3 regions of the Delftia sp. NA_296.1 genome follow, and region 3 is predicted to be linked to each of the others. Evidence: predicted binding sites of a transcription regulator. Region 3 holds the regulator's gene; each other region holds the start of a gene.
What was found. The regulator HrcA, encoded in region 3, represses chaperone genes, less so after heat shock. The targets are predictions, from matches to a motif close to TTAGCACTCNNNNNNNNNGAGTGCTAA.
Positions count from the first base shown of each region.

Region 1: ACUTR7_RS24005 (co-chaperone GroES) is a predicted target of HrcA. The motif match lies at 1,923-1,949, and genes of this name have one in related genera.
Region 2: rpoH (RNA polymerase sigma factor RpoH) is a predicted target of HrcA. The motif match lies at 2,876-2,902, and genes of this name have one in related genera.

Region 1 covers NZ_JBQZGF010000011.1:76,203-80,600, forward strand. The annotation lists gene groL (chaperonin GroEL) at 1-1,498, opposite strand, end outside; gene ACUTR7_RS24005 (co-chaperone GroES) at 1,545-1,835, opposite strand; gene ACUTR7_RS24010 (TetR/AcrR family transcriptional regulator) at 2,021-2,605, opposite strand; gene ACUTR7_RS24015 (nuclear transport factor 2 family protein) at 2,691-3,158, shown strand; gene ACUTR7_RS24020 (DUF4148 domain-containing protein) at 3,230-3,556, opposite strand; gene ACUTR7_RS24025 (efflux transporter outer membrane subunit) at 3,699-4,398, opposite strand, start outside.
Region 2 covers NZ_JBQZGF010000005.1:318,170-322,567, forward strand. The annotation lists gene ACUTR7_RS15220 (fatty acid desaturase) at 1-48, opposite strand, end outside; gene ACUTR7_RS15225 (sterol desaturase family protein) at 45-791, opposite strand; gene ACUTR7_RS15230 (Bug family tripartite tricarboxylate transporter substrate binding protein) at 811-1,803, opposite strand; gene rpoH (RNA polymerase sigma factor RpoH) at 1,901-2,845, opposite strand; gene ACUTR7_RS15240 (IclR family transcriptional regulator domain-containing protein) at 3,032-3,511, opposite strand; gene acs (acetate--CoA ligase) at 3,689-4,398, opposite strand, start outside.
Region 3 covers NZ_JBQZGF010000010.1:107,813-112,210, forward strand. The annotation lists gene recN (DNA repair protein RecN) at 1-701, opposite strand, end outside; gene ACUTR7_RS22940 (NAD kinase) at 704-1,600, opposite strand; gene hrcA (heat-inducible transcriptional repressor HrcA) at 1,631-2,635, shown strand; tRNA gene ACUTR7_RS22950 (tRNA-Ile) at 2,703-2,781, shown strand; tRNA gene ACUTR7_RS22955 (tRNA-Arg) at 2,960-3,036, shown strand; gene ACUTR7_RS22960 (CHASE2 domain-containing protein) at 3,115-4,398, opposite strand, start outside.

The DNA.
Region 1 (4,398 bases), on a different contig from region 3:
TCACCTTGGTCGGGTCCAGGATACCCATTTCCAGCATGTCGCCGTAGGTGTCGTTGGCAGCGTTGAAGCCGTAGTTGCCCGAGCCGTTCAGCACGGCGTTGACCACCACCGAGGGCTCGCCACCGGCGTTGGCCACGATTTCGCGCAGGGGCGCTTCGATGGCCTTCATGATCAGCTTGATGCCGGCGTCTTGCTCGGCATCGCCGGTCTTCAGGTCGCCCACGGCTTGCTTGGCACGCAGCAGAGCCACGCCGCCGCCGGCCACGATGCCTTCTTCCACAGCAGCGCGGGTAGCGTGCAGGGCGTCTTCAACGCGGGCCTTCTTTTCCTTCATTTCGACTTCGGTGGCAGCGCCAACCTTGATCACGGCAACGCCGCCAGCCAGCTTGGCCACGCGCTCTTGCAGCTTTTCGCGGTCGTAGTCGCTGGTGGCTTCTTCGATCTGGATGCGGATCTGCTTGACGCGGGCTTCGATTTCAGCAGCTTGGCCAGCACCGTCGATGATGGTGGTGTTTTCCTTGCCGATTTCGATGCGCACTGCCTGGCCCAGGTCTTCCAGGGTCACCTTGTCCAGCGCCAGGCCCACTTCTTCAGCGATGACCTTGCCGCCCGTCAGGATGGCGATGTCTTCCAGCATGGCCTTGCGGCGGTCGCCGAAGCCAGGAGCCTTGACAGCCACAACCTTCAGGATGCCGCGGATGGTGTTGACCACCAGCGTTGCCAGGGCTTCGCCTTCGACGTCTTCTGCAATGATCAGCAGGGGACGGCCGGCCTTTGCCACGGCTTCCAGCGTGGGCAGCAGGTCACGGATGTTGCTGATCTTCTTGTCGAACAGCAGCACGAAGGGGTTGTCCAGCAGGGCAACCTGCTTTTCAGGGTTGTTGATGAAGTAGGGCGACAGGTAGCCGCGGTCGAACTGCATGCCCTCGACGACGTCGAGTTCGTTGGCCAGCGACTTGCCTTCTTCAACGGTGATCACGCCTTCCTTGCCGACCTTGTCCATGGCTTCGGCAATGATGCTGCCCACGGATTCGTCGGAGTTGGCGGAGATCGAGCCGACCTGGGCGATTTCCTTGGAGGTGGTGGTGGCCTTGGATTGCTTCTTCAGCTCTTCCACCAGGGCGGCGACAGCCTTGTCGATGCCGCGCTTGAGGTCCATGGGGTTCAGGCCGGCGGCCACGTACTTGGTGCCTTCGCGGACGATGGCCTGTGCCAGCACGGTGGCGGTGGTCGTGCCGTCACCGGCGATGTCGTTGGTCTTGGAGGCCACTTCCTTCACGAGCTGGGCGCCCATGTTCTGCAGCTTGTCCTTGAGTTCGATTTCCTTGGCGACCGAGACACCGTCCTTGGTCACAGTGGGGGCGCCGAAGGAGCGCTCCAGCACCACGTTGCGGCCCTTGGGACCCAGGGTGACCTTGACCGCGTTGGCCAGGATGTTCACGCCTTCAACCATGCGGGCGCGTGCTTCGCCGCCGAAAACTACGTCTTTTGCTGCCATTTCAATTCTCCGGATTCAGTTGGAAAGTGCGGTTTCGAAGCGCGGATTACTTTTCGACGACTGCGAACAGGTCGTCTTCCTTCATCACCAGCAGTTCGTCGCCATGGACCTTGACGGTCTGGCCGCTGTACTTGCCGAACAGAACGCGGTCGCCGACCTTCACGTTCAGAGCGATCACTTCGCCCTTGTCGTTCTTCTTGCCGGGGCCCACTGCCAGCACTTCGCCCTGGTCGGGCTTCTCGGCGGCATTCTCGGGGATCACGATGCCCGAAGCCGTCTTGGTTTCGTTCTCGAGGCGCTTCACGATCACGCGATCGTGCAGGGGACGCAGGTTCATACCAACTCCTAAATCATCAACAAAGTTGAAACAAAGACTTGCCGGCCCGGCGGGCCGGCATTCGAAGCAATGTGGGACAGAGGACTGTTAGCACTCATGCCCAACGAGTGCTAATAATAAGGCAATTCGGCCAGGATTCAAGAGGTAGGGTCGATGTGCCGCAAGACGGCACACCCGGTGCGGCACTAGCGCAAGGGCAGGGGCCGATTCACAACCCCCGCTGCCGCTGCCTTGAAGTTCTCCATGACTTCATCGATCGGCTGACCCATCTGCGCATGGACGATGGCGCCATCCGCCACCAGGGTGAGCGCAGCGCCCACGGACACGGGATGGCCACCGAACAGGCGATCCAGCACGGACGACATTTCCTGCTTGTGCCGCCGGACCGTTGCCAGGATCTCAGGGTCGGACGAGCCCAGTTCGGCAGCGGCATTGAGAAAGGCGCAGCCCCGAAAGTCGAGCTGGCCGAACCAGCTCCTGAGGGTGGTTGCGAGGGCCTCCAACGCTGGTAAGCCAGCGTCAGTCGCCTGCGCCAGGCTGGCCTGGAACCAGGAAATCCACCGCTCATGGCGGTAGTCGAGGTACGCCCGGATCAGGTCGTCCTTGCTGGCGTACTGGCGGTAGAAGGTGACTTTGCTGACCGACGACCGCTCGATGATCCGGTCCACACCCGTGGCCCGGATGCCCTCTGCGTAGAAGAGGCCATGGGCGGCCACCAGGATGCGCTCGCGGGGCGGCAATGACTCGAGAGATGGCTGGGAAGTTTTCATGAAGACATTGTAGACAGATCGTTCCACATTCGTTAAAGTGGCGCATGTAGACAGATCGTTCTACATCTCTTCAAAAGGTCACATCATGGAAACTCGCCCACCCCTGCCCCCGTTCTCGCTCGCAAGCGCCGTCCAAAAGGTCCGTTTGGCCGAGGATGGATGGAACACACGCGATGCGGCCAAGGTCGCGATGGCCTATACCCTCGACACGAAATGGCGCAACCGGGCGGAGTTCGCCAACAGCCGCGCCGAGGCCCAGGCCCTTCTTGAGAGGAAGTGGAAGAAGGAACTTGACTACCGGCTGATCAAGGAGCTTTGGCTGTACGCGGAAAACCGGATCGCAGTCCGCTACGCCTATGAGTGGCACGACGATGCCGGGAACTGGTTCCGGTCGTACGGCAACGAGAACTGGGAATTCGAGGCCGACGGTCTCATGCGCCGACGCTTCGCATGCATCAACGACATGCCCATCCAGGAGTCGGAGCGCAAGTTCCACTGGCCGCTGGGCCGCCGCCCCGATGACCACCCCGGTCTGTCCGACCTGGGCCTGTAGGCAAAGCCCCGGGCCACGTCCCTAGGCAGCCAGCCGCTGCCGCGATGGCCTGGGCGGGGAGGAGCTCCACCTTACCGACTCAACGCCTTGCGGACCTCCGCCTGAAACGCCTCGCTGTTGCGAAGGCGCAGGTACTCCTGGTATGCGGCCCGATATTCCTGCGTTTCGACTCCGTAGGAGATCGATATCTCCGCACGGCGGTCCAATCCGGCGCGGCGCCAGAGTGCGAGATCGGCGATGACTTCGGCGCGGGAAAGCGCTGCGTCCGATGTGGCTGCCGAGGCGTCTTGCGGCTGCGAATGGGCTGCGAAGCAGGTCGAGAAGGCGATGGCCGCAAGCGCCGGCTTCAGGAGGCGTGCGGCTGCAGCAACGGTGGGGGAGGGGATTGTGTTTGACATGGTTTGACGGATGGGGGTGGGTGGAGCCGGGCCATGGCTTCGACTGCCTGCTTCGGCAGGTTGCCTGGGCCGCATGTCCCGCAGGGGTGTTCGGTTTCTTTGCTGTGTGTGGAAAGGGGGCTCCTTTCGGGAAGTGGCAGGTTCAGCGGGCAACGCTGGCGGGAAGACCGTGGCTGGCGGCTGCCAATGCCCTGGAAGGCTCCGGCGTCCAGCCGCCGCCCAGCGCCTTGAAGATCGCGACCGTCGATCGCGCCGACTCCATCCGGGCCTGCGCCTGTGCATCCAGCACGCCCAGCAGGCTTTCATCCGCCTGCAGTACCTCGATCAGGCTGACCACGCCCTTGTCGTAGGCGGCGCCTGCGGCCTGCCGGGCCCGCGTGAGCGCATCCGCGCCCCTGGCGAGCACGGCCATCAGCTCCTGCCGCTTGTCCAGCGAGACCAGGGCGTTCTCCACCTCTTCCGTGGCGCGCAGTACCGACTGCCGGTAGGCGGCAAGGCTTTCCGCCTCCTGTGCCTGCGCCTGGTGGATCTGGGCGTTGATGCGACCGAAGTCGAACAGCCGCCAGCGCAGGCCGCCCACAACGCTTGCCTGCGACGCGCCGGCGCTGAAGAGATTGCCTGCGGAGATGGAGGTGGCGCTGCCGATCAGGCCGCTGATCGACAGCTTCGGGTAGTACTCGGCAATCGCCACGCCGATGCGTGCGTTCGACGCTGCCAGGCGCCGCTCCGCCGCGATGAGGTCCGGGCGTCGCCGAAGCAGATCGCCGGGCGCCTCCGCCAGGGAAAGGGTTGGCAGCACGGGGACCGGGCGGGATTCGGCCAGCTCTGCCCGGTGCGTGCCG
Region 2 (4,398 bases), on a different contig from region 3:
CAGCCGGGGCAGCCGTGGCTGGACGTGGCGAGCAGGCGGTCGGCTCATTCCGTCCTGGGCCGGGCCGTGGCGGGCAGTGCCACGCGCGTGCGCATCAGCCGGTCCATGAAGGCCAGCGCAAAGCCGTAGTTGCCATTGGGCCGGGCATGGTGCAGATGGTGGCGCCGGCTGGCGGCCAGCGCATGCGTGTCGGACACCCCGGGAAAGAAGTCATAGTTGGAGTGGCCTATGACGTTCAGCAGCAGGCTGAGTACCGGCACCGAGGCCAGCGACCAGAAACTGAAGTCATGCACCACCATGGGCAGCAGGATGACGTTGCCCAGCATCAGCGCCTCGATGGGATGGAAGCTGTAGGTGGACCACGGCGTGGTGACGATGGAGCGGTGGTGGTCACCATGAAAGCGCCCCAGCAGCCGCGTATGCAGCAGGCGGTGGTTGATCCAGAAGTGCACATCGTTCCAGATCAGCAGCACCACGATTTCGACGGCAATGCGCCAGGGGCCTGCATCGGGCTCCAGCCGCGCCCAACCCAATTGCAGAAGGCCCCAGGGCACGATCATGCCGATGCCGAAGATCAGCACCGAATGCAGCGACTGGCGCCATTCGCGGCGCAACTGGTCGGGCTTGAGCGGGCGCGTGTCCAGCACGCGGCCCACGCCGCGCCGCTGCAGCCAGCGCGTGAGCGCCGTCATGCCCCAGCCGCCGGCCGTGTACAGCACGCCGAAGAAGAGCAGGCCCCAGGCCATGACCTGCCAGGCGTTGAGTTCGGTGAAGGCTTGGGCAGCGGTCATGGCAGTGTGATCAAGCACGTCATTGCGCGTGGATTCCCTGTTCGCGGATGATGCGGCCCAGTGCCGTCACGTCCTGGCGTATGCGCAGGGCCAGGCCCTCGGGTGAGCTGCCGACAGCCTGCCAGCCCTGGGCGGCCAGGCGTGCACGCATCTCGGGCGAGCGCACGATCTCGCTGACCGCTTCGGCCAGCTTCTGCACATGGGCGGCGGGCATGGCCTTGGGCGCGGCCACGGCGTTCCAGATCTCCAGATCGAAATCCCCCACGCCCAGCTCCTTGAGGCTGGGCAGTCCCGGCGCCAGCGGGCTGCGCGCGGCCGAGGTCACGGCCACGCCGCGCAGCTTGCCGGCCTGCACCTGGGCCATGGCCAGTGCGGGCGGCAGCATGGACAGCTGCAGGTCGCCCCCCTGGATGGCGTTGAACACCTGCGGATAGCCGGGATAGGGAATGTGTTCGGGCCTGAGCGCGGAGCGGCTCTTGAGCAGCTCCATGCCCAGGTGGCCCACCGTGCCCACCCCTGGGGAACCGTAGCTCCAGCGGCTGCCAGCCTGGGCCGCGGCCTCCAGGAAGGCGCGGCCCTCGGGCGCGCCGGCCGGAGCCACCAGCACCAGGGGCGCCACGCCGATCAGGCTGACGGGCTGCAGATCCTTGACGGGGTCGTAGCGCACGGCCGGGTTGAGCAGGCGGGCAATCGTCAGGTTGCCGTTGATCATCACGCTGAAGGTATGGCCGTCGCGCGCACGGGCCACCTGCTCGCCTGCGATGTTGCCGCCTGCGCCCACCTTGTTCTCGACGATGACGGGCTGGCCCAGGCGCTTTTCCAGCGGCTCGGCCAGTGCGCGCGCCGTGAGGTCCGGGGAAGATCCTGCGGGAAAGCCGACGATCAGGTGCAGCGGCTTGCTGGGCCAGTTGTCGCCCGCCACGGCAGCGCAAGGCAGCAGGGCCGAAGCCAGGGCGGTGGCCAAGGCATTGGCGAAGAGGCGGCGTAGTGGCGAGATGGCGCTGGCGGGCATGGGGTACGTGGGGGCCGCAAAGGATGCGGGCAATAAAAAACCCGGAGATTATCCGGGTTTGTCTTGAAGCGGCCTGTCAGCCCAGGCCGTCAGGCCATCAGGCGAACTCGGCCAGGGCCTTCTTCATCTTCTTCATGGCAGCCACCTCGATCTGGCGGATGCGCTCGGCGCTGACACCGTAGACGGCGGCCAGCTCATGCAGCGTCATGCCGCCCGAGCCGTCGTCGTTGACCTTGAGCCAGCGCTCCTCGACGATGCGGCGGCTGCGGTCGTCCAGCGAATCCAGCGCCATGGCAATGCCGTCGGTGGCCAGGTGGTCGCGCTGGCGCGACTCGATCATGGCCGTGGGTTCGTGGGCGCCATCGGCCAGGTAGGCGATGGGGCCGAAGGCCTGCTCGCCATCGTCGCTGGGCGAGGGGTCCAACAGCACGTCGCCACCGGCCAGGCGCGTTTCCATCTCCATGACTTCTTCGCGCTTGACGTTGAGCTTCTCGGCCACGGCGTCGATCTCGCCCGAGGTCAGCGTGTCACGCAGCATGGCGCCGTCCTCGGCCATGGCGGCGTCGGACTTCAGGCCCTGCTTCATGGAACGCAGGTTGAAGAACAGCTTGCGCTGGGCCTTGGTCGTGGCGACCTTGACCATGCGCCAGTTCTTCAGGATGTACTCGTGGATCTCGGCCTTGATCCAGTGCATGGCGTAGCTCACCAGGCGCACGTTCTGATCGGGGTCGAAGCGCTTGACGGCCTTCATCAGGCCCACGTTGCCTTCCTGGATCAGGTCGCCGTGCGGCAGGCCGTAGCCCAGGTACTGGCGCGAGATGGACACCACCAGGCGCAGGTGGGACATCACCAGACGCCCTGCGGCATCCAGATCGCTGTGTTCTTTGAGCTTGCGGGCGTAGTCCTGCTCTTCCTCAAGGGTGAGCATGGGCAGGCGGTTGACCGCGGAAATGTAGGCATCCAAATTGCCCAGAGGCGGCACCAGGGCCCAGGGGTTAGCGGGTGCCAAGGTGGTCGCAATGGAGCCGGAGGCGTTTGTCATTGCAGAGTTCCTTTCTTCCATTCCTTCATATTAGCACTCGTTATGACCGAGTGCTAAAGCCAAAGTTCCGTGGGTTTTTCAGATGGTTGCACTCATTTTTGGAGTGCCAAAAGTCGTTTGTGCCTAGTCTGAGCGATTTTTGGAAACCCTGCTTGCCAGCGGTGGGCGCATATTGCTGGGAGAGCATTACAGTTTTTCCAGCAGGCTTTCAATCTGCCGGCCCAGTTGCAGCAAGGCCGGGTGCAGCTCCTGCACGATGGCCGGCAAAGGCTCCGTGGTGGAGACGCTGCAGTTCAGGACATAGATGGCATCGGGTGTCACCAGCGGCGTGGCCAGCGCAACCACTTCCGGCTGCCACGATGCGGCGCAGAAGCCTTGGCTTTTCACGGACTTGATCGCCGCCTGGATCTGCTGCTCCAGCGCAGGCCATTGGGCGCCCCTCTTGAGCCTGAAGCTGTCGAGCAAGGCCTTGCGCCTGGCCGCTGGCGCTGCTGCCAGGTAGGCGCGCCCCAGCGACGTCAGTTCCATGGGAACGCGCTGGCCCGAGACCACATGCCTGAGCACGATCCGGCGGTTGTAGCGGATGGATTCCAGGTAGACCATCTCGTCCCGGTCGGGACATGCCAGGCCCACGTTGATCCGGCGTGTCTCGGCGAGGGTGCGCATCAGGGGCGCCGCAATCGACAGCACCGTCGAGCCCGTGCTCGAGCTTGCCGCGCCCGTTGCCGGCGAGGGACGTGCCCGGCAGCTGCTTTCCAACATCTGGGAGCTTGAACGGGCGGGCTGCCTTGCCGGCCTCGCGGCCTGACAAGGCTGCATCGCTTGTGGATTGCAGCCTGGCCGTCAGCAGGCCTGTGACAGCTGCTCCAGGATCGCCGGGTTCTCCAGGGTGGAGGTGTCCTGCACGATGGGCTCGCCGCGTGCAATGCTGCGCAGCAATCGCCGCATGATCTTGCCGCTGCGGGTCTTGGGCAGGTTGTCCCCGAACCGGATGTCCCTGGGCTTGGCGATCGGCCCGATCTCCTTGGCCACCCACTCCCGCAGCAGCCTGGCGATGTCGGCCGCCTCGGCGCCGCTGGGCCGCGAACGCTTGAGGACGACGAAGGCGCATATGGCCTCTCCCGTCGTGTCATCAGGCCTCCCCACGACGGCGGCCTCCGCCACCAGGTCGGTCATGGCCACCAGGGCGGACTCGATCTCCATCGTGCCCATGCGGTGGCCGCTGACGTTGAGCACATCGTCGATGCGGCCGGTGATGGTGAAGTAGCCGGTGCGCGCATCGCGGACCGCGCCGTCTCCCGCTAGGTAGTAGCGGCCCTTGAATTCTTCGGGAAAGTAGCTGGCGACAAACCGCTCGGGATGGCCCCAGATGTTCCTGATCATGGAGGGCCAGGGGCGCTTGATCACCAGGATGCCGCTGTCGCCCCAGGGCAGCTCGTTGCCGGCCTCGTCCACCACGGCGGCGGCAATGCCCGGGAAGGCCAGCGTGCAGGAGCCGGGCACCAGGTCCGTGGCTCCGGGCAGCGGCGTGATCATGTGCCCGCCCGTCTCCG
Region 3 (4,398 bases):
TCCTCCAGCATCTGCAGCGTGGTCTGGGCCGTGTCGATCAGGGTCTGGGCATGGGACAGGCGCGTGTGCTGGGCATTGAGCTCGTCCCACTCGTCGGCCTGCGGGGCCAGCTTGTCGAGTTCGGTGATCTGCCACTGCAGACGCTCGCGTTCGCGCTGCAGGCTGTCCTGGGCGGATTGCGCATGCTGCAGGGCTTGCCGGGCCTGGCTCCAGCGGCTCCAGCTGGCCTGAACCTCGCGGCTGTCTATGCCCGCGTAGGCGTCCAGCAGCGCGCGCGCTGCGTCGGGCCGCGTGAGGCTTTGCCAGGCATGCTGGCCGTGAATGTCGATCAGCTGCTCGCCCAGGGCGCGCAGCTGCGTGGCCGTGGCCGGCGTGCCGTTGATCCAGGCGCGGCTGCGGCCCTGGGTGTCCACCGTGCGCCGCAGCAGCAGGCTGTTGTCCTCGCAGGCCAGGCCTGCGGCCTCCAGCCAGGGGCGCAGCCGCGCGCAGCCGTCGAACTCCACGCAGATATCGGCCTGGGTGCAGCCTTCACGCACCACGTCGGCGTCGGCGCGGGCGCCCAGGGCCAGCTGCAATGCGTCGATCAGGATGGATTTGCCGGCGCCGGTCTCGCCGGTCAGCACGGTGAAGCCTGCATGCCAGTCCAGATCCAGGGCCTGCACGATAACGAAGTCGCGCAGAACGATGCGCTTGAGCGCCATGGTCAGGCGCCCCCCTCGTTCCAGCCCAGTTTCTTGCGCAGCGTGGCGAAGTAATTCCAGCCCTTGGGGTGCAGAAAGCGCACGCTGTGGTGGGCGCGGCTCACGAGGATGCGGTCGCCGTGCTGCAGCGAGGCCAGGGACTGCATGTCGAAATTGGCGCTGACATCGCGCCCGGCCACGACTTCGATCGTGACCTCGTTGGCGTCGGACAGCACGATGGGGCGGTTGGACAGGTTGTGCGGCGCAATGGGCGCCATCACCCAGGCGGGGATGGACGGGTGCATCATCGGCCCGCCGGCGGACAGCGCATAGGCCGTGGAGCCCGTGGGCGTGGCCACGATCAGGCCGTCGGCGCGCTGGTTGGAGACAAAGCGGCCGCCCACCTCGATGCGCAACTCCACCATGCCCGAGGTGCCGCCGCGGTTGACCACCACGTCGTTCATGGCCAGGGCCTCGAACACGCACTGGCCGTCGCGGATCACGCGGGCGCACATCAGGGGGCGCAGGTCCTCCTCGTATTCGCCCTGCAGCATGGGCGTGAGCGTGGCCTCGAAGTCCTCCAGCGCGATGTCGGTGACAAAGCCCAGGCGGCCCTGGTTCACCCCGATCAGGGGCGTTCCGTATTGCGCCAGGTGCCGGCTCACGCCCAGCATGGTGCCGTCGCCGCCGACGACCAGGCCCAGGTCGCAATGCCTGCCCAGGCCGTCGACATCGAGGGTGGGGTAGTCTGTAAGCCCTGCATGCAGGGCCGATTGGGTATCGAGCACGACTTCGCAGCCCTGGCGCCTGAGGAAGTCCGCAATGCGCTCAAGCGCGTTGCTGGCATTCTCGGACGGGGCGCTTGCGCTGGGAGCGTGGTACTTCCCGATCAAGGCAACGTGGCGAAACGTGGACGTCATTTCTGGAAATTACATCATTAAAATCATCACATGCTCGACGAACGTGCCAAGTTGTTGCTCAAAGCGCTGATCGAGCGTTATATCGCTGACGGCCAGCCTGTGGGCTCGCGAACCCTGTCGCGTGCGTCGGGGCTTGAATTGTCGCCTGCCACGATACGCAATGTGATGGCTGACCTCGAAGACCTGGGGTTGATCATCAGCCCGCACACCTCGGCGGGCCGCATTCCGACAGCCCGGGGCTACCGGCTGTTCGTGGACACCATGCTCACTGCGGACCGTGCAGATATCGTGACGCCCGAGCTCGTGCCCGAGCAGCCGCAGAAAGTCATCGCCAACGCCGCCAACCTGCTGTCCAGCCTTTCCCAGTTCGTGGGCGTGGTGCTGGTGCCGCGCCGCACCTCGGTGTTCAAGCACATCGAATTCGTGCGGCTTTCCGAGCGGCGCTTTCTGGTCATCATCGTCTCGCCCGACGGCGACGTGCAAAACCGCGTCATCTTCACCGATGTGGACTACTCGGCCTCGCAGCTGATCGAGGCATCGAACTTTCTCAACAGCCACTACGCAGGCCTGGCCATGGAAGAGGTGCGCGAGCGCATCAAGGGCGAGGTCGAACTTCTGCGCGGCGAGGTGGCCACGCTCATGCAGGCAGCCGTCAACGTGGGCACGGAAGCCATGACCAGTGCCCAGGAGGACGTGGTTATCTCGGGCGAGCGCAATCTGCTGTCGGTCAGCGATTTCTCCAGCGACATGGGCAATCTGCGCCGCGCCTTCGATCTGTTCGAGCAAAAGACCCAGATCCTCAGGCTGCTGGACTTCTCCAGCCAGGCCGAAGGCGTGCGCATCTACATCGGTGGCGAAAGCCAGGTCGTGCCTTTCGAGGAGCTGTCCGTGGTCAGCGCGCCCTACGAGCTCGATGGCAAGGTGGTGGGCACGCTGGGCGTGATCGGCCCCACCCGCATGCACTACGACCGCATGATCCAGATCGTGGACATCACCTCCAAGCTCGTCAGCAACGCGCTGAGCCACAAGCGCTGAGTCCCGCAGGTTAGGCTCTACAATAGTTGTTTGCCATGGCGTGCGTCCGCGCTGCCTTGGTGAATCAGGGGCCTTAGCTCATGCTTGGTTAGAGCAGCGGACTCATAATCCGTTGGTGCCCAGTTCGACTCTGGGAGGCCCTACCATCCATTGGTATGAAAAAGCCTGCCGCCTTTCCGGGCGGCAGGCTTTTTTGCTGGGCGCAACGCTGCTGCGTGACATGGCTGCGCCCGGCTGCCGTTGAATGCGACTTCCAGGTTTTTTGCAGAAATATGGCGCTTTTGCCTGGAAGCTCCGAAACCCGCTGCTACAATGCGAAGCGTTGCGGCTGTAGCTCAGCTGGATAGAGTACTTGGCTACGAACCAAGGGGTCGTGGGTTCGATTCCTGCCAGCCGCACCAAAAAACGCAAAGCCCTGAAGTTGAAAGACTTCAGGGCTTTTTCGTTTGCATGGGCCATCCGCTGGGATGGCGCCCCGGTCAGGCGTCCTGCGCTTTCGGCAGCACGATGCTGAAGGTGCTTCCCTGGCCTGGCGCGCTTTCTATCTCCAGCTGCCCGCCATGGCGGGCAGCCACGGTGCGTACAAAGGCCAGCCCGAGGCCTGCGCCGTCCAGGTGCTTATGGTGGTCCAGGCGCTCGAAGGGCTGGCTCAGGCGGGCGACGGCCTGCGCATCCATGCCGGGTCCGTGGTCCCGGATGGCGATGCGGCAATGGCCTGCGTCCTGCAGCAGCAGGCATTGCACCGTGGCGGGGCTTGCCGGTTCTCCACGCGCACCGTACTTGATGGCGTTGCCGATCAGGTTGACGGCTGCGCGGTGGAGCATGCCCGGGTCGCCCAGCACGGGGCATTCCTGCTCGGGCAGGCTGAACTCCAGCTTCACATGAGCCGCGCTGGCCTGGGCCCAGCAGCTTTCCACGGCCTGGTCCAGCACCAGGCCCAGGTCCAGCCGCTGCCGGCGCAGCGCCTGCTGCTGGGCACGCGCCAGGTGCACGAAATCGTCGGCCAACTGGAGGGAGGCCTGGGCATAGCCTTCGATGCGCGGGAGCAGCATGCCCAGGTCGGGCGACTGGGCGGCACCGCGCTGCATCTCCAGCAAGGTGATGATGGATGCCACGGGTGCCCGGATGTCGTGCGAGATGAACTGCATGGCCTGGTCGCGCTGGGCCTGGGCGCTGCGCAGATCGCTGATGTCGACCAGGGTGATCAGCCAGCCCGTGGTGGGCGGGGCCTCGAAGGTCTGGGTCAGCAGCATCAGGCTGCGTCCCATGGGGTCGCGCCCCTCGCTGCTGGGCGGCAGGCCGTGGGCGGTAAGTGCCTCGGGCGTGAGCAAGGGCTGGCCGGCGGATGCGCCGGCTGCCGTGTCCAGTGCCCGCAGACCATCGAGCAGCCGGGGCAGGGCATCGCCGGCCCTGAGGTCATGCCCCAGGCTGCGTGCATAGGCGTGGGCTGCGGCATTGGCCAGCAGCACATGGCCCTGCCGGTCGCAGACAAAGGTGGGCGAGGGCAGCTGGCGCAGACTTTCGCTGACGAAATGGTGCAGGGCGCGCAGTTGGCGCGAAGCCTGCTCCACGGCCGCGATGCGCTGGTCCAGCAGGTCGCCGCCCAGGCGCAGCGCGGTGGGCAGGCCCTGCCCCTGCAGGTCGCGCAGTTCCAGCGCCAGAAAGCGCGCGGCGGCGCGCAGGCGCAGCCAGCTCCATAGCGGATAGGCCAGGGCCAGGCCCAGCAGGCCGGCTGCAGGCGCCGTCTGCACCTGCCACAGGCG